Regions from separate parts of the Sporosarcina beigongshangi genome, predicted to be linked through region 2. Evidence: predicted binding sites of a transcription regulator. Region 2 holds the regulator's gene; each other region holds the start of a gene.
The links. The regulator Rex, encoded in region 2, represses fermentation and respiration genes when NADH is low (regulators of the CRP and FNR family bind a similar motif). The targets are predictions, from matches to a motif close to TTGTGAAATATTTCACAA.
Positions count from the first base shown of each region.

Region 1: a site for Rex is predicted at 2,679-2,696, ahead of R2B77_RS06765 (formate/nitrite transporter family protein). Genes of this name have one in related genera too.
Region 3: a site for Rex is predicted at 1,896-1,913, ahead of R2B77_RS10200 (cytochrome c oxidase subunit 2A). Genes of this name have one in related genera too.
Region 4: a site for Rex is predicted at 1,541-1,558, ahead of R2B77_RS01675 (DUF438 domain-containing protein). Genes of this name have one in related genera too.

Region 1 covers NZ_JAWLIR010000008.1:185,698-190,546, reverse strand. Annotated here, with positions in the region: gene R2B77_RS06790 (Ger(x)C family spore germination protein) at 1-40, shown strand, start outside; partial or broken gene R2B77_RS06785 (DUF2935 domain-containing protein) at 69-221, opposite strand; gene R2B77_RS06780 (spore coat associated protein CotJA) at 619-837, shown strand; gene R2B77_RS06775 (spore coat protein CotJB) at 834-1,100, shown strand; gene R2B77_RS06770 (manganese catalase family protein) at 1,116-1,685, shown strand; gene R2B77_RS06765 (formate/nitrite transporter family protein) at 1,779-2,561, opposite strand; gene R2B77_RS06760 (YusW family protein) at 2,875-3,318, opposite strand; gene R2B77_RS06755 (COX15/CtaA family protein) at 3,538-4,494, shown strand; gene R2B77_RS06750 (DUF488 domain-containing protein) at 4,520-4,849, opposite strand, start outside.
Region 2 covers NZ_JAWLIR010000055.1:1,597-6,445, forward strand. Annotated here, with positions in the region: partial or broken gene groL (chaperonin GroEL) at 1-20, opposite strand, end outside; gene groES (co-chaperone GroES) at 68-352, opposite strand; gene R2B77_RS16775 (CPBP family intramembrane glutamic endopeptidase) at 609-1,355, shown strand; gene tatC (twin-arginine translocase subunit TatC) at 1,401-2,246, opposite strand; gene R2B77_RS16785 (twin-arginine translocase TatA/TatE family subunit) at 2,264-2,479, opposite strand; gene R2B77_RS16790 (redox-sensing transcriptional repressor Rex) at 2,574-3,224, opposite strand; gene R2B77_RS16795 (ABC-F family ATP-binding cassette domain-containing protein) at 3,382-4,849, shown strand, end outside.
Region 3 covers NZ_JAWLIR010000018.1:51,592-56,440, forward strand. Annotated here, with positions in the region: gene R2B77_RS10185 (accessory Sec system S-layer assembly protein) at 1-729, shown strand, start outside; gene R2B77_RS10190 (C40 family peptidase) at 840-1,328, opposite strand; gene R2B77_RS10195 (hypothetical protein) at 1,539-1,787, shown strand; gene R2B77_RS10200 (cytochrome c oxidase subunit 2A) at 2,012-2,164, shown strand; gene R2B77_RS10205 (cupredoxin domain-containing protein) at 2,189-2,692, shown strand; gene R2B77_RS10210 (b(o/a)3-type cytochrome-c oxidase subunit 1) at 2,692-4,347, shown strand.
Region 4 covers NZ_JAWLIR010000002.1:228,322-233,170, reverse strand. Annotated here, with positions in the region: gene R2B77_RS01685 (electron transfer flavoprotein subunit beta/FixA family protein) at 1-428, shown strand, start outside; gene R2B77_RS01680 (electron transfer flavoprotein subunit alpha/FixB family protein) at 497-1,471, shown strand; gene R2B77_RS01675 (DUF438 domain-containing protein) at 1,693-2,937, shown strand; gene trxA (thioredoxin) at 3,025-3,339, shown strand; gene uvrC (excinuclease ABC subunit UvrC) at 3,414-4,849, shown strand, end outside.

The sequences.
Region 1 (4,849 bases), on a different contig from region 2:
TGTTGACTTTACTCTCCTTAGAAGTGGGGTCTTTGAATAACTACTGTACAGGGAAAGGCCACCTTTTACTATTCCGTACGAGGTTTTGCAGGATTGCTTGTAGGTCGTGGAGTACCGGCTGTTTCAGATAATTTCATTAAGTAGTAACTTTCCTCCCGAGCTATATGATCAGCCATAAGGGCAGTAAAGGTTCCTAGTGCTTCTTTATTAAGTTCCATTTCTCTTTAGTGGCGGGATGAATGCCCGAAAAGCATTTTAATCAGAGAGAGTTCAAACTGACTATAGCTGACGCTTCGGTTTCAGTACAAATAGATTTGCTGATTAAGGAGGAATGAAGTTCAATTCCTCCCTGTTAAGCCTCCGACGTACAGGACGTACTAGTGCCGACAATGCCACAGGACGTGGCGTTATTGTCGGCCGGCAGATGTTAGGGATTTTGAGGGGAGTGGGAAAGGAAACTTAAGTTTGCGACGTCTGCGGGTGTCTTAATTTCTTCAAAGTACGCAGAAATACGGCAAATCGAACCCTTCGCTGTTCGATTCACAATTACGCCGAGGCGCAATTTATTTGAATCAAATGGGCGGTGCTGTCATAAGATAGCGCAAGGAGTGATTAAATATGGAACGTCCATTGTTCCGGGGGAGTTATAGACCTTACGTTTCACCGCTCGATCCTTGCCCACCTATACTGGTAAAGACTTTCGTTTTGCCACCACAAATTTTCATGAATTTTCAACCACCAGGACTACCGCAAAATTCACCTGAAGAAACACTACGTCAAGGTACACTTTGGCCCTCATTGGCAGATGGATTTTTTCGGGAAGAGGGGATTTCGTGAATGCGTTTGAAGAAGAAAGAGAAATGATGCTACGCGTACAGCAAGCGGATTTTGTTGTTGTCGAGTTAACCTTGTATACGGATACGCATCCAGAGGACGCGGAGGCGCTTGGTCAGTGGCGTGAAGCGATTAAAGAAGCAGCCCATGTACGACGTCAATATGAAAAGAGGTATGGCCCCTTATCTCTACTCTCAGTTCCTACTGAACAAGCGATTGAACTTGGATGGCGCTGGAATTCAACACCGTGGCCATGGCAACGATGAGGAGGGAGATACGTAATGTGGGTTTATGAAAAAAAACTGTTGTATCCAGTTGAGGTGGGTACGTGCAATCCAAAGCTCGCGAAATATCTCATGGAACAATACGGGGGGGCAGACGGGGAACTGGCTGCCGCGCTCCGGTATATGAATCAGCGCTATACGGTCCCAAGTAAAGTTATCGGCGTACTAACAGACATTGCAACAGAAGAATTCTCTCATCTAGAAATGCTAGCGACAATGATTTATAAATTAACGAAAGATGCAACGCCCGAACAGCTGGAAGAAGCAGGTCTTGGCGCACATTTCGTCAACCACGGTCATTCTCTTTTTTATGAAAATGCAGGTGGCGTACCCTTCACCGCAACGTATATTCAGGCGAAAGGTGATCCGATTGCTGATTTGTATGAAGATATCGCAGCCGAAGAAAAAGCGAGAGCGACATACCAGTGGCTGATCGATATTTCAGACGATCCGTTAATCAATGATTCTCTAAGGTTTTTAAGAGAAAGGGAAAATATTCATTCACTGCGCTTTAGAGAATCAGTTGAACTATTAAAAGATGAGCGAGATCGAAAAAAGATATTTTAATAGGTTATTCTATTTGTTCTTTGTTCAAAATAACTTCATCAAATATCCCTCGAATTGAAAGCTAATCGAGGGATATTTGCTCGTCCGCAAATTTTATGAAAGAATCTTGACTTGTTTGCTAGTATTGCTATACCAATAAGCTGCTCCAATGAATAGGGCACCCCCTATGATATTGCCGATAGTGACGGGTACTAAGTTTGCCGCCAACCCCATCATCGACACTGTTTCAGGGTGGGGAACCATTAGTGAAATAGAGAGTAGCGTCATGTTGGCAATACTATGCTCAAAACCAGAAGTGATGAAAGCAAATAAGCACCAGAAAATCATAATTAGTTTCGCTGTTTCATCTTTTAATTTGACAGAGCACCAGGCAGCTAAACAGACAAGAATATTACAAAGAATCCCACGGACAAACAACTCCATAAATGGCGTATTCATCTTACTGCTAGCCGTTGATGTGATGAAATCTGCTGTCACACCAGAAGCTAGACCAGAATAAAAAAATAGCGCTGCAACGACAATGGAGCCCGCGAAGTTACCGATATAACTAAAGATCCATACTTTTACTGTGTCATATTTTGTTGTTTTTTTCATCAATGTTCCAATGGTCATGATCATGTTATTACTCGTAAAAAGATCTGCGCCCGCCATAAGAACAAGACTAAGCGCAACCCCGAAAGCCATTCCCATAATAAGCTTTGTACCTGCAAAACCGGAAGCCCCGAGCATTCCGCCAATCGTATAAATGAGAATAACCCCTAATCCAACGAAAAATCCTGCCATCATTGTCACAGTGAAATATCTAGCTTTACTCGAGTTCAATAAATTAATTTTTGAAACAGCCATATCACTAAAAGTCGCGATTGTTTCTTTCATCTCATTTCCCTCCGGCTTTTTATCTTCTAAGTTGTAATCAGGAATACTGGTGAATCGGCTAAAGCTGCCTTTGTTAGATCGCTTCATGTTATAAGGTGTGAAGAAGTCGTGAAAAGTTTGTGAAGACTTTCACATGAGTAACGAAAAAAAAGAGCTGCTCCTGTTGTATTCTCCAAAATTATAGCGCAATTATTAAATTGCGCTATCCCTAAATATTACAAATTAATGAACAGATTGCCGATAAAAAAGATACAAGGCATTCATTTACTAAAGAATCATCCTACTTCGCTGATTCTCCTTATGCATTCTATTTTCACTTCGTCATCATTAACTCTTTAGTATCATGACCTTTAAATGTTACTTTCAATTTCAATGTTTTATAATCTAGTACCTCGAATGCTTCCGCGGCTTGTTTGATCAAATCTTCGTCGTCTGTATCAGCGGTCATCTCCATTTCCTGAAAGATTTCATCAAGCTTGTCCATTGCTTGGTCACCGTGAAAATAGGCATCCTCAATTTTATTCTCATACATCGCTTCAGTCTTATCAGGCTTTTCCTCGTAGTTAGCAATTACTGCTTCTTTCTTATCCTTCGTATCAATCGCAATATCAAAAGAAGTAAAGCCATATTGTTCACCTAGGGCTTGTTTTTCGTCTTCATCGGGCTTGTCCTTAACGACATTCTCATCGCTACAAGCACCGATGATGAATTGGCAAGCTAGTAGGGTGATAAGCAGCTTCCTCCATTTTACTTTCAACTCGCTCATCCTTTCATCGAAACTTATTAGTAACCTAACCGATGAACGAGGAAGTTATACACAAAAGAAATAAAGCACTAAGGGCTCTTCATTACGATTTTGGAATTCATTTAGAAACCACTTAAAAACTTCATATATGCCACTTATAATTTGAGAGATTATTGGCAATGTTAAAAGTTGGATGCCGATTTTAAATTCTAGTAAAATGGGGGAATGAATTTGTCGATTAAACGCTTATCTTTTTGGGTGGCAATCATCACTTTCGGTTTAGTTGTATTCGGAGGATATGTGGCTTCATCGCAATCAGGGTTAGGCTGCGGACCAGAATGGCCTTTATGTAATGGAGAAGTGATTCCAACGTTGCAAGGGGAGACATTGATTGAATTTGCGCATCGAGTTATTGGTGCTTTTCTTGGTGTTCTGACTATTATTCTATTTGTAAAAGTTGTCCGTGAAAGGACAAGTCCTGCAATCCGAAAGGCAGCTAACGGGATGGTGGCTTTGCTTGTTTTTCAACTAATACTTGGTGCAATCATTGTATGGTTTCATCTTCCTACCTTTATTATTGCCAGTCATTTAATTATAGCGATGCTCTTTCTTGCTTGTGTGTTAGTCATATGGCGTCGGTCGGAAGGGGTGGTAGTTCATCGTGCGGTGCTTGGCAATGAGCAACAGAAGAAAATAAGTAGGCATATTAAAGTGTTAGTAGGGTTAGTCCTTGCTATTCTTTTTGTAGGTGCTTATGTGAAGCATGATTTTATCGGGACGAGCTGTGGCTGGGCGACATGTGGTGACTCCGTTATACCAAGTACTGGTCCTGAAATCGTTCAAACGACACATCGACTTTTAGGAATTATTTTAGCGGTTTATAGTGTGTTGTTAACGTATTGGTCCTTTGCAAAACGCTGGGGCGCACCATTACAGAAACGGTTTACAGCTGTATTAGTGATAGTTGCGCTTCAAGTTATATTGGGTGTTTTAACAATTGTGACAGCAATTGATATTGTCTGGGCAATGCTGCATGTCGCTGTAGGAACATTGTTGTTTGCGATTATAACGGAGGCGTCTATTTATATGGCTGCTTTGGTGAAGGAGAAGGGGAGACTGGTTCCTTTTTCGACAAGACAGTTGTCGGTGAGAAATGGTAAGTCGGGTAGCTATTCTGGGCAACGGTGATAGATCTGAGAAACGCTGGGCATGTTTATAAATCAAGTCCAGCGTCACTTATATTCCGCTCTAATTCTTCTTTCAGAATGACCGCGTGATTCTGAATAGGATCTTTGGCGGCGAATACAAGTGTTATGGGTGTTGTGCTGGCCAACTGTCGCAATTCTGATACTTTATTAGTTTTAACAGCATCTGTACGAAGCTCATTTACATACTTTTCTTGAAAGACTAGAAATTTGTCAGGATCATGATCAAACCATTTTCGCAGTTCGCTACTAGGTGCAACATCCTTTGCCCAATCTGCTAAATGTGCATGTTCCTTTGAAATCCCACGTGGCCATAGCCTATCTATCAACACCCGATG
Region 2 (4,849 bases):
AATTTAATTTGTTTAGCCATTTATAAGTTCCCTCCTGATTTTCGTGTATTTGTACATTAACCAAGCATTAGCCGATAATCGCTAAAATGTCGCTTTCACGCAGGATCAGATATTCGTTACCTTCATATTTCACTTCAGTACCAGCATATTTTGAGAAGATGATCCGATCGCCTTCTTTAACTTCTAGGTCGATGCGCTGGCCATTTTCAAGCACGCGTCCAGTACCTGCCGCAATGACTTTTCCTTCTTGCGGTTTCTCTTTCGCGGAATCCGGTATTACAATACCGCTTGATGTTTTTTCTTCTGCCTCGATCAATTCGATTAAGATACGGTCACCTAATGGTTTCAACAAGTGAAACAACCTCCTCAAAGTAATTTCATGTTTTTAGCACTCGATAGATGTGAGTGCTAATACATTTCTTATCATAATGAACATTTGCATTAATTGCAAGTGAAATACAATCAAAATCCTAGACATCTGCCGGAGGCTTAACTTGAATCAACGGGAAGTTTGAACTCCCTCATGATTCAAGTCAAACATTTCTCTTTGCTTATCTGACTTTAAACAGATAAAATGGACTTCATCCACAGTTGAAAGGGTGGCATGCTTGAAAAACTGGATAATCTCTTTATGGCTCTTAGTAACCTATGCAGCCATGCAATTTGGTAGTATCTTTTTAGGGCAAGGCTTGTTTGACCACTTTCCCTGGGATGAACAATACAATGAAAAAGCTATTGCTTATCGTGCGAGTGCTTGGTCACTATTCATCAGTAATGCGTTGGCTGCCGTTGTGTTCTTATGGTTCATCTTGCGCAATAAAAAATTCTTACATGTTTTCAAAGTAAAAAAATCTACAACCGGCAATGCGATTCTTTGGGGAATCCTCGGTTTCTTCCTTGTTATGGGCGGACAGATGCTCGCGGCTATGATTGAGAGCTTGTTTGGCATTACACCGGGATCTGATAATACGGCCATACTCAGTAACATTGCAAAAGTATCTCCCATCATTATTATTTCAATCGTAGTGTTTGCACCATTCCTAGAAGAAATTGTGTTTAGACGTATTCTTTTTGGTGGAATTTATCAAAAAACGAATTTCTGGATCGCAGCCATTGCCAGCGCCCTCGTTTTCGCGGCAATGCATAATGAATTTGAGCATCTATTGATGTACATGGCACCGGGGCTAATTTTCTCCTATTTGTACTACCGAACAAAACGACTATTGACACCGATGATTGCCCATCTACTTATGAACGGCTTTGTCGTCATTGCCCAACTAAAATTCGACGATATTCAAAGGTATCTCGATGAGCTGAAACGTTTGAAACAAGCTATGTTCATATTTTTCTACTAAAAAAGTCTTTCAACCGAATACTTCCGGTTGAAAGACTTTTTTAGTTTACTCTTGTTGCCCCATCACTTCGTCAATTTGTCGCTGTTGCTCTGCACGTACTTCCTCTAACTTCCGCTGTTGTTCTGCTTGTACTTCTTCTGCCTCACGTTGCTTTTCTGCCTTCAAATATTTCCGATAACCAAATCGGGATATGAAAATACTAATTTCATAGAGCGCAAACAATGGCACGGTCACGAAAAGATGAGATAACAGATCCGGCGGTGTAATGAAAGCTGCAATAACAAACAATGTGAAATAGGCATATTTACGAATTTTCACCAGTGTCGCTGGATCCAAAATACCAAGTCTTGTTAAAAACAGCAACACAATTGGTAATTGGAAAATGATGCCGAACGGAATAAGTAATTGGAACAAAAACGAAAAATATTCATTAATACCGATTGTTTGCGTGATGCCTAAATCTGAAGATAAATTCATCATGAACTTCATCACATAGGGTAACAGGACAAAGTAGGAAAACGAAATCCCCCCGACAAATAGGAAAAACGTAAACGGAATATAATTTAACGTGGCACGCCGCTCTGTTTCATGCAATCCCGGCGAGATGAACGCCCATAACTGATACATAATAACCGGTGAAATAATAATGACTGCAACAAAAATGATCACTTTCAAGTAAATCATAATAGGATCGAGCACATTGAACGCGTTAAGCGTCGTACCATCAACTAATCCGTCATGTTGCAAAAACTGAAACTGCAAAAATTGAATGATTGGCTTGGCGATAAAAAATCCGCCTATTATTGCAACAACAAAGAAAACGACGATAACCATCAGCCGTTTTCTAATTTCATCTATATGTTCAATGATTGTTAAGTTTTTTTCTGCCATTGGACAAACATCCTAACTTACTTCACTTCTTCTTTCTTCACTTCCACTTGCAATACTTCTGCTTTCTTGTCTTCTACTTTCTTCACATCGTTATCTTCTACGAGACCTTTCGTCGCGTTTTTAAATTCACGCAATGAAGAACCGAACGCCTTTCCAATCTCAGGCAACTTCTTTGGACCGAAAACAAGCAACGCAATAATTGCGATAATTACTAAACTCATTGGACCTGGCATCTCAGACACCTCCCTCGTAGTAGAAGGACTAGACCATCCCTCTTTATGCTATCCATTTTACACGAAAACAGCTTGTATTACTATTATTGAGCCATTATAATTGTGAATTTTTAACGTCATTTTTCATGAAATAAATAAGGGTCTGTAGCTCTACAGACAAATCAATCGTATGGACACGCACCTCATCAGGTGCTGTCAGACGGACTGGCGTAAAGTTTAAAATCCCTTTAATTCCCGCCTTTATCAGCTTATCGGTGACATCCTGTGCCACACGAGAAGGTACCGTCAAAATGACAAGATCAATGCCAAGCTCGACAATTTTTTCACTAATTGTATCTGGGTGAAATACAGGGATGCCGCTCAACATTTTTCCCTCTGCCGGCGCTTTCGGGTCAAACGCTACGACAATACGTGTATTATGGTTTTTATGAAAATTATATTTTAAAAATGCACTGCCTAAACTACCCACGCCAATGAGCGCGACATCCGTTCCTTCATCCTGATCGAGGATTTGACGGAAAAATTCGACAAGATAATGTACATCATAGCCATACCCTTTGCGACCAAGCGCTCCAAAATGGGAGAAGTCTCGTCGAATTGTAGCTGCATCGATTTTCATTGCTTCACTTAATTCACTAGAAGACACACGTTTCTTACCCAAATTCGCGAAGTTTTGAAGAAATCTATAATATAGAGGCAACCGTTTGGATGTCGCCTGTGGTATTTTCGGCGTTTCTTCTATCATTGTAATCCTCCTGAACCTACTCATTCATTACACCTTAGCATAATCGTATCCGAACTGAAACCGATTCTATCGTACAGTAGATACTGAATGTTGTAAAGTCAACCGTTGCACGCTTCGCACCATTCCATTAAACTGAAGAGGAATAGAGGTGCTCACTATGATTGTTTTACAAGTGAACGGACTGACAAAATCATTCTCAGGAACCGATATATTAGAAAATGTGCGACTTGAAGTGCAACACCGTGACCGCGTTGCACTTGTTGGACGTAACGGAGCAGGCAAGTCGACACTCCTTAAAATAATTGCTGGTGAAATGACAGCTGACTCGGGCGATTTAATCATCCCAAAAGACGTAAGAATTGGTTATCTTGAACAGCATAGCGGCATCGACTCTGCCTTGTCTGTTTGGCAAGAAATGATGACCGTTTTCGAACCGCTTCATAATATGGAAAGACGGCTCCGGACGCTTGAGCAACAGATGGCTGACCCAGCAGTATACGACAACTCGACAGACTATGAACGGGTGATGTCGGAATATGACGCCCTGCAAATCGAATTCAAGGATTCTGGCGGCTATCAGTATGAATCAGACACACGCTCCGTCCTACACGGTATGCGCTTTTATCCCGATGATTATGAAAAAAGTGTTAGCCTTCTATCTGGGGGGCAAAAAACCCGATTGGCACTCGCTAAGATGCTGTTGAGTAAACCAGATCTTCTTATCCTTGATGAGCCGACAAACCATCTTGATATCGAAACACTTGGCTGGCTGGAAAAATACCTCGTTTCCTATGAGGGAGCCATTCTAATTGTTTCGCACGATCGCTATTTCTTGGATGAAATCGTGACTGTCGTCTACGAAGTATCCAGAAGAAAAGTAGCCAAATACACAGGAAACTATAGTGCCTATCTTGACGAAAAAGCCAAGAATTATGAACGTGATCAAAAGCTTTTCGAAAAGGATATGAGTGAGAAAGCGAAACTCGAGGATTTCGTCCAACGCAACATTGCTCGTGCGTCGACCTCTAAAATGGCAAAAAGCCGTCGGAAGTTGCTTGAACGAACAGACTGGATGGATTCGCCTGATGGAGATGAAAAATCGGCTAGCTTTAGCTTTTCTATTGATCGCCCAAGCGGCAATGATGTGCTAGCTCTCGACAATGTCTCGATCGGCTACAACGCTTCTCCTGTTTCTACAGGCATCAACCTGCGCGTCTATAAACAAGACCGTATTGCCATCATCGGACCAAATGGTGTCGGCAAGTCTACTTTGTTGAAAACGCTCGTTAAAGCGAATGAACCGATTTCCGGCTTGATACGTTATGGGACAAATGTTCAATTTGGCTATTATGATCAGGAACAAGCAACTCTTACTGGAAACGGCACCGTTCTTCTAGAATTATGGAATGATTGGCCGATGATGAATGAAAAAGATGTACGCTCTGTGTTAGGTCGCTTTTTATTCACAGGGGAAGATGTGGACAAACCTGTCACTTCCTTATCAGGTGGCGAAAAAGCACGCCTATCACTCGCAAAGCTCATGCTTGAAAAATCGAATACACTTGTCCTTGATGAACCAACAAACCATCTTGACCTAGACAGCAAAGAGATTCTCGAAAATGCAT
Region 3 (4,849 bases), on a different contig from region 2:
TTATCTAATGAGCTTGAACCACTTAAAGCAAATCAAATTTCTTTATCTGGAATTGACATTGATGTTGAAACGGCTAACGGTAGCTGGCTTGTTAAAGCATTTTTCCGTTCCTCACTCGATCAACAAATCTCTGTCGGTCCCGTTGAATTATTGCTCCTTGACGATGAGGATAAAGTGCTCGCTTCAAATGAATTCGATTTAACGGAGCTCGGAGAAATCCCAGCTCGCAGTGCTAGACCATGGGTATTTGTATTTCCGAAGAATACTACCCACGTAGAGCATCCTCCTACAGAAAACTGGAAACTGGCATTCAATGTTCAATCATTAGTGCCCCATAGACTTGACCTAGAACAAGCATGGGAAGACGGCTTGACAGACGAGCAAAAAGAAGGCCTTGCAACAGTTGTCCAAGGTCTTCCAAAATTGAATTCGCGCGAAGTAAATATTAGTGGATTCCAAGTGATGCAGCAGGAGGACGGCAGTATAGTAACTTCCGTTTTCATCCGGAATGGTCACTCCAAGCAAATTGATATTGAGCAGCTACCGCTTGAACTCATTGACGCAACAGGTGATCTCGTAGCCAAAGGTTCTTTTGAGCTTGCTCCACTATCTGTAAAAGCAAACACATCTAAACCATGGACGTTTATCTATCCAAAGGAATTAATCCAAAAGGCAGAGCCAGACCTGTCACGTTGGACAGTTCGTGTACCACAACAAAATGCGGAATGAGTAAAAGCTGCCTAGCGAAGTTGAAAACTTTACTAGGCAGCTTCTTTATGTTCTACCATAAAAGCACCGCATATCCAGTCAGGATATGCGGTGCTGTTTGTTTTATGAAATTAGTTAAGTGAAGCAACTGCATCGAAGTTTGTGACGCGCTTAGCACCAATATAGCGACTTCCCCAATAGTAAGGATCGTTTAGCTTATCGATGCGGACACCTCTTGAAGTAGATGCGTGTGCAAATTGACCATTACCTATGTATATACCAACATGTGAAACGCCTTTTCCAGTTGTGTTAAAAAATACGAGGTCACCAGCTTCCAAGTTTGCCTTAGTAACTGCCTTCCCTGATGCATACAAACTAGAAGATGTGCGTGAAACTTTAATGTCATGTGCTTTAAAAACATAATTAATAAATCCTGAACAGTCAAATCCTTTTGTAGATGAACCACCATAGCTATACTTAACACCGATTAAACTTTTTGCTGTTTTTGTAAGATCAGTTGCGGCTGCCGCTTCTGCTTGTCCAGTGAAAGGAGCTATAAATAACAGTAGTGCCATTACAACGATTACAGCTGACTTTTGTAACTTAACTATATTCTTCATATGTTCCCCCAATGAATTTATTTATCTGAAAACTAACTAAAATAACTTTAACATGTTTGATTAAGCCTAAACATTACATTCGTGTAACAAATCCATTACATATCATGTCATTTATTTCTCTTTCGAAACATAATTGTCTTAATAGATGGTTTAAAGTGATAGAGAGCGGGAATACAAGGGAGAGGACATATTAAAATGGAGGCGGGTGAAGTGAAAGAAGTCTTTCATGAAATATACGGCATGACCGGATTGATAACAAATGGTCATTTTGAAGCTTTTAGTGAATGGAAAAATCCACAACACCGTTACTTCAAAAATGACGACCGTGATCCAGCCGCAGGAGATTACGAGCCTATCCAAAGGGACAAACAAAGAACCTTAATGGAAGTGAAGCAGCGTGCAGAGATACTTGTTCCGATGCGCGGGGCGCGTGAAAAAACGGATCACAATCCGCAATAAGCACATGATCACTATACTTCTACATTATACAAAACCGCATTCCACCTCGGAATGCGGTTTTCTTTATGTTTAAGATTATGTCGGAACTATGAAGAGGAGGTGAACAAAATGTGAAACATTTCTACTTTCCTCTTCAGATAGGGACTTCCCTAATTCCCGTATTTCACCATTTGACTATGATAAAAGTATGACATGCAACTTCATCACGAAGAGGAGGTGTAACAATGGGAAACAAAAATCCAAAGCAACAACAGTCCAATTCTACTGAAATGGATGCCGAAGTTAGTTTAAAAGGAACTTTTATCTCTGTTATGTTAGTCGGTATTTTTATTCTAATTTCTTGGTTCGGGCTGTACGCACTATTTCTATCTAGATAATGATAACGTCAGGAGGGTAAACGTATGCATTTGCACAAGTATGAAAAAATTTGGCTCACTCTTGGGGTAGGGTCACTCGCATTATTTCTAGTCATCATAGGATTTGCTGCATTTTGGAAAGGTACACATCCGCAAAGTCATATTGAAATTATTGATCCACAAAATGTGGAGGCTCACGATTCATTTAAACAAGAAAATCTTGGACTGCGTGAGGTGGCCGACGGAAAATATATCGTCAACATTCTCGCTTCTGCATTCAACTATGATATGGGAAAAGACGCGGACGGTAACCCTGTGAAAACAATTCGCGTACCAAAAGGCTCTACCGTTCTTTATCAAATTACGACAACAGACGTTGTCCACGGCTTCAACGTTGCTGGAACAAACGTCAATATGATGGTCGAACCCGGTCACATCAGTCGGTATGAGACCGTTATGAAAAACGCTGGGGAGTTTACAATCGTTTGTAATGAGTACTGTGGTATCGGTCACCACATTATGTATGGAACAGTGGAGGTGTATGAATAATGGCTACGAATGAACTTTCAATATCAAAAAAAGAATCCAAGTTATACATGTCATTTATGTACGTTACATACGTAGCGTTGCTTATCGGTGGTTTGATGGGGCTATTACAAACACTCGTCCGTTCTGGTAAATATACACTACCATTCAACATCGATTATTATACGATTTTAACAGTACATGGTGTTATTCTCGGACTTGTCTTGACGACATTTTTCATCATCGGCTTCCAATTTTCACTGATGGGAAAAACAGTTGGCATTACTGATAAACAGAGAAAAGTTGCTTGGATTGCTTTCTGGGTAATGGTCATTGGAACGACTATGACTGCCATTACGATTCTCGTAGGTGAGGCATCTGTTCTTTACACATTTTACGCACCACTTCGAGCACATCCGGCCTTTTACTTTGGATTAGCACTCGTTATCATTGGTAGCTGGATTGCTGCATTCGTTAACTTCCGTCAACTGTATGTATGGAAGAAAGCACATAAAGGTGAAAAATCACCGTTACTCGCATTCATGGTCGTCATCAATATGATCATGTGGTTCATCGCATCACTGGGGGTTGCTTCTGCAGTAATCATTCAGTTCATTCCCTGGTCACTTGGTTATGCCGAGACGATTAACGTTCTGCTAAGCCGTACATTATTTTGGTATTTCGGTCATCCACTTGTTTATTTCTGGTTGCTTCCTGCTTATATGGCTTGGTATGCAATCATCCCGAAAATCATCGGTGGAAAATTATTCAGTGATTCACTTGCTCGATTAGCTTTCATTTTACTGTTGATGTTCTCGATTCCTGTAGGCTTCCACCATCAGCTAACAGAGCCTGGTATTGATCCAACATGGAAGTTCATTCAAGTCGTCTTGACGTTCATGGTTATTATTCCATCACTCATGACTGCATTCTCTATTTTTGCTACGTTTGAAGAAGCAGGTCGTAGAAAAGGCTATAAGAGTCTATTTGGCTGGTTTAAGAAGTTGCCATGGAAAGATGTTCGTTTCCTCGCTCCATTTATCGGTATGGTAGCATTCATCCCTGGGGGTGCGGGCGGTATTATTAACGCGTCCTATCAAATGAACGCGCTTGTGCATAATACGATTTATATTACTGGGCATTTCCATTTAACTGCTGCGACAACCGTTATTTTAACCTTCTTCGGAATTACGTATTGGCTTGTTCCACATTTAACTGGCCGAAGATTGACGCCGAAGTTGAATAAGCTTGGATTGATTCAGACATATATTTGGACGATTGGTATGGCCATTATGTCTGGCTCCATGCACATTCAAGGGTTACTAGGTGGACCGCGTCGTTCGAATTTCTCTGAGTACGCTGGCGGCGATCAAGTAGCGACATGGATTAGTTACCAAATTGCACAAGCTGTCGGTGGAACAATTCTGTTCATCGGGATTATTCTAATGGTGTATATTTTCATCCAATTGACCTTCTTTGCACCACGTGGCGTGGAGGAATTCCCAATTGCAGAGGAAGCTACAAACGCACAGCCGACGCCTAAGTTTCTTGAAAACTGGTATTTATGGGTTGGTATTACGATTGCGCTTATCCTATTTGCCTATACAATTCCAGTGTTCGATATTTTGAAACACTCACCACCAGGCTCAATTCCATTTGATTGGCCGATTGGTAGATAATAAGAAAAGCGTAGGGAGCGGCTGGTGCTCAAAGCCTAGACAATAATCAAAGTAGCCATACAGCTGGGAAAATTCCAGTCGTATGGCTTTTTTTGCTTCACTAGTTTATAATCTTTTCTTCACTTCTATTGATCAACCACTTACTTAGAGTTATAACTAGCAAGCAAGAACCAGAAAACGTCCTGTTTACTGGACATATCCGGTTTACTTTCGGCAATGGATGGACGTTAGAATAACCGCAACACCTTTCTCGCTTATCCTATTGTGGATCATTGCCTGTCGCAAACCTCCAATGCTCAAATGAAGAATATAGGTACTTGGAAAGAAAAGAATAGATGACATTGTCAAAGTATGTAAGTTCCCGAAGATACAATTTCGGGAACTATTGGACATTGAATAAAGTTTTTACTTTTTCATGTTGCGAAACATTTTAGAAGAAAGTGATAGAGTTTAAAATAATAATGGTAGAAATGATGGAGATAGCAGTAGCCGCCAAAATTGT
Region 4 (4,849 bases), on a different contig from region 2:
GGAACGTCGCGATTGACGGCGGTTCGGGGCAAATTGGACCACGAGTGGCTGAACTTCTTGGCATTAACTATGTGACAACGATTACAAATCTTGAAATCGATGGCACAAAAGTAACAATCGTACGTGATGTTGAAGGGGATTCTGAAACAATTGAGACGGCATTACCTCTTCTTGTAACCGCACAGCAAGGCTTGAATGAGCCGCGTTATCCATCCCTGCCGGGGATTATGAAAGCTAAGAAAAAGCCGCTTGAAGAGCTTGAGTTGGATGACTTAGACCTTGATGAAGATGATGTAGCGGCTAAAACAGAAACAATTGAAGTATATTTACCACCACAAAAGGCAGCTGGACGTGTTCTTGAAGGTGAAATTGCCGATCAAGTGAAAGAGCTAGTCACTTTGCTGAATTCTGAAGCGAAAGTAATCTAATCGGCTTCGGCAAAAAGAGTCTAACAATTAGAACATAACTTTGAATTGTCATAGGAGGGACTTTATAAATGTCTAACAAAGTAGTAGTACTTGGGGAAGCAAGAGAAGGAGCATTACGTAATGTTTCTTTTGAAGTCATTGCAGCCGCTAAAAAGATTTCTGGTGGCGGTGAAGTAGTTGGTGTGTTGCTTGGTGATGCAGTCGAATCATTGGCAGCAGAAATGATTCAATATGGTGCTGATCGTGTTATTACTGTGGAGCATCCACATTTGAAACAATATACATCTGATGCTTTTAGTCAAGCGTTTATGGCAGTCTATGAACAGGAGAAACCTAATGCTGTCGTATTTGGTCATACAGCGCTAGGTAAAGACTTATCACCGAAAATTGCGAGTAAGTTGGCATGTGGCTTGATTTCAGATGTGACAGCTATCGAAGGTGAAGGTGATGCTGCGGTATTCATTCGCCCGATTTATTCTGGAAAAGCATTTGAAAAAGTGAGAAACAAAGAAGGGCTTTTATTTGTCACGGTTCGTCCAAACAATATAGCGCCTCTGGCACAGGATGCTAGCCGTACGGGTGACGTGTCATCTGTAACCGCAGACATTACGAGCCTACGTTCAGTCATTGCAGAAGTTGTCCGAAAATCAACTGAAGGTGTCGATCTTTCTGAAGCGAAAGTAGTTGTTGCGGGTGGTCGCGGTGTGAAGAGCGCGGAAGGATTCGCGCCATTACAAGAGCTTGCAACGCTACTAGGCGGAGCAATTGGGGCATCACGTGGTGCTTGTGATGCAGATTACTGTGATTACTCCCTACAAATCGGTCAGACGGGTAAAGTAGTCACTCCGGACTTGTATATCGCCGCTGGTATTTCAGGTGCAATCCAGCACGTTGCAGGGATGTCAAATGCTAAAGTAATCGTTGCGATCAACAAAGATCCAGAAGCGAATATTTTCAAAATTGCAGATTACGGCATCGTTGGCGATTTGTTCGATGTCATTCCATTGATGATTGAAGAAATTAAAAAGATTAAGTCAAACTGAACATCTAGAAAAAGTCTCCCCAAAAGGGAGGCTTTTTTGTTTCAGACAGAAAGTCTTGTTCCTTAATTATAGTGATAAAGGTCACAAAATTAATTTCCATAATAAATTATACTTAGAATATAAGAAGTTTTAAAAGTGGATTTCTTAAACCGCACTTTCTCCTTTAGCGATTAAAATATATAGCAGTATCGCATCAAAAACTAGACATGAGGTGAAAAATATTGAATATACAATTTGATATAAAAAGAATTCACATCTTCAAAGAACTATTACTTCGTTTCCGTCATGGTGGGTCATCAGAATCGATCCGAGTGGATTTTAATCAATATTTTAAAAATGTGAATGTTGTTGACATATTGCTAATCCAATTGGAATTAATAAATGGTGACTATGGTATTACGATTGAGGATGTTGAGAAGTTTTCTATTATTTATCCTGATTTATGTGGCGGCATAATGAACGAAAAGGAAACTTCAGGCATTTATCATCCAGTTCAAATTTTTAAAGAAGAAATTACTGCATTTCAAGTTGTTTTGAATCAAATCAACCGTCTTTTGGAGTCATTCGAAGTAGATAAACATCAAATTCAGAAGACAGATAGAACAGATGAATTACAGCATCAACTAGTTCGATTAGGCGAATTTCATAACCATTATCATCGGAAGGAAAAGCTCTTCTTTCCGATAATGGAACGATATGGTCACTATTCACCCATAAGAACAGTGTGGATGATGGATGATCAAATTCGTGTCTTGTATCAGGCTGTAAAAAAACAAAGTATTCAACTGTCCGATGAGAATTTTACACGCTTTCGAAAAAGATATGATGCATTCGAAAAGAAGTTTAAGGAAATGATTTTTCAAGAAGAAGCAATTATTTTGCCAATTCTTCGATCTATATTTAGTGAAGATGACTGGTTAGCGATTGCAAATGAAAGTGATGCATTCGGCTATTCAATCATCGAAGCGCCTAAGGGAAAATGGAAGCTGAAATCTGAAGATGTAGACAAAGTCGTAAGTAATACATCAACAACTCAAAATCTAATTTTGGGTGGTGGTGGTTATTTAACGATAGAAGAAGCCCAACTCATTTTTAACAATTTGCCATTGGAAATAACATTTGTTGATAAAAATGATCTATTTAAATACTTCAACAAAATAACAGAAGCATCGGAAATGTTGTTAGTGCGAACCCCAATTTCTATTGGGCGTAGTGTAGCAAATTGTCATCCTCCTAAAAGTCTAAAAAAGGTCATGACGCTAATTCGCGATCTTAAAACAGGAAAACGAACTTCTGAAAGTATGTGGTTTAAAAAGAACAATCAATACATTTATCTTACTTATAAAGCAATACGTAACGAGGAAGGGGAATTTTTAGGTGTTTTGGAATATGTCCAAGATATTCAACCTTTCCTCGAATTGCCCAGTAAAGTAAAAACAGGACTTAGTAAATTAAAAAATTCATGACATTGCAACAAGCAAAGCATATATTTAGCCCGCGCAATAACTGCATGATATACTACGAGCATAGTTAATAAAGGAGGAAATGTTATTATGGCAATTATTAATGCGACGGATCAAAACTTTGCGGAGAATATTAAAGAAGGACTTGTCCTTGTTGACTTTTGGGCACCTTGGTGTGGACCTTGTAAAATGATCGCTCCTGTTCTTGAAGAATTAGATGGCGACTTTGAAGGCAAAGCACAAATTGTAAAAGTAGACGTAGATGACAATCAAGGAACAGCAAGTAACTACGGTGTTATGTCTATCCCAACGCTTATCCTATTTAAAGATGGCGAGATTGTAGACAAAGTGGTTGGTTTCAAACCGAAAGAAGCACTTGCAGAACTAATCGAAAAACACGCGTAATCAAATTTAACTTAATTCAATAGAATAACCGGGTCCTTCATTGGTACCCGGTTTTTTTTAGGTAGGTGACGGATATGAATGAATTGATTGAACAGAAATTGGCGATTTTACCCGAGTTGCCGGGCTGTTATTTTATGAAGGATCGGCAAGGAACCGTTATATATGTTGGGAAAGCGAAAGTATTAAAAAATCGGGTGCGTAGCTATTTCACGGGCAGTCATGATGGGAAAACACAGCGGCTCGTAGGTGAAATTGAGGATTTTGAGTATATGGTCACCTCATCCAATATTGAGGCACTTGTGCTTGAATTGAATCTTATTAAACAGTACGACCCGAAATACAATATTATGTTGAAAGACGATAAAACCTATCCCTACTTGAAAATTACAACCGAGCGCCATCCTAAATTAATCATTACGCGGCAAGTGAAGAAGGATAAAGGGAAATATTTTGGCCCGTATCCGAATGCTTATGCAGCAGGGGAGACGAAAAAGTTATTAGACCGACTGTATCCGTACCGAAAATGTCAGACGATGCCAGATCGTGTGTGCTTGTACTATCATATCGGTCAATGTCTAGCCCCATGCGTCAATGAAGTTGATCAGGAGATTTATAAGGAAATGGTGGACGACATTAGTCGTTTCCTAAATGGCGGCTATAAAAGTGTCAAGAAGGAATTGACCGAAAAAATGTCCTCCGCTGCGGAAAATTTGGAGTTTGAGCGTGCGAAAGAGTATCGGGATCAAATTACAAATATTGAAGCAGTTATGGAAAAACAAGCGATGACAATGAATGATTTTACGGATCGTGATATTTTTGGTTATGCAATTGAAAATGGCTGGATGTGTGTTCAGGTATTTTTTGTACGGCAGGGGAAATTGATTGAAAGGGATGTGTCGCTGTTTCCGCTTTACCAAGACCCTGAAGACGAGCTACTGACATTCATCGGACAATTTTATGGGAAGTCCGAGCATTTGCTACCAAAGGAAATCTTATTATCTCAAGGGGTTGACAGTGAATTGGTTCGTCAGCTTCTGAACGTCAATGTATTTATTCCGCAACGAGGGAAAAAGAAATCATTGGTGGATCTTGCTATTAAAAATGCGGAAATGTCATTGAAGGATAAGTTTCAGCTGATGGAAAGGCAAGAACAGCGAACGATTGGTGCGTGCGAGGAACTGGGTGAGGCGATGAATATAACGATACCGCTTCGCATCGAGGCTTTTGATAACTCCCATACGTACGGGGCTGATCCTGTTTCTGCGATGGTGTCATTTGTCGATGGCAAACCGAATCGCAAGGATTATCGCAAATATGTAACGAAAACAGCTGCTGCGCATGATGATTATGGTGCAATGCGAGAGGTTGTGAGAAGGCGTTATAGCCGTGTGCTGACGGACGACTTACCGTTACCTGATTTAGTCGTCATTGACGGTGGGAAGGGGCATATGGAGGCGGCACGAGAGATTATTGAGGACGAGCTAGGACTTTCCATTCCTATTGCGGGACT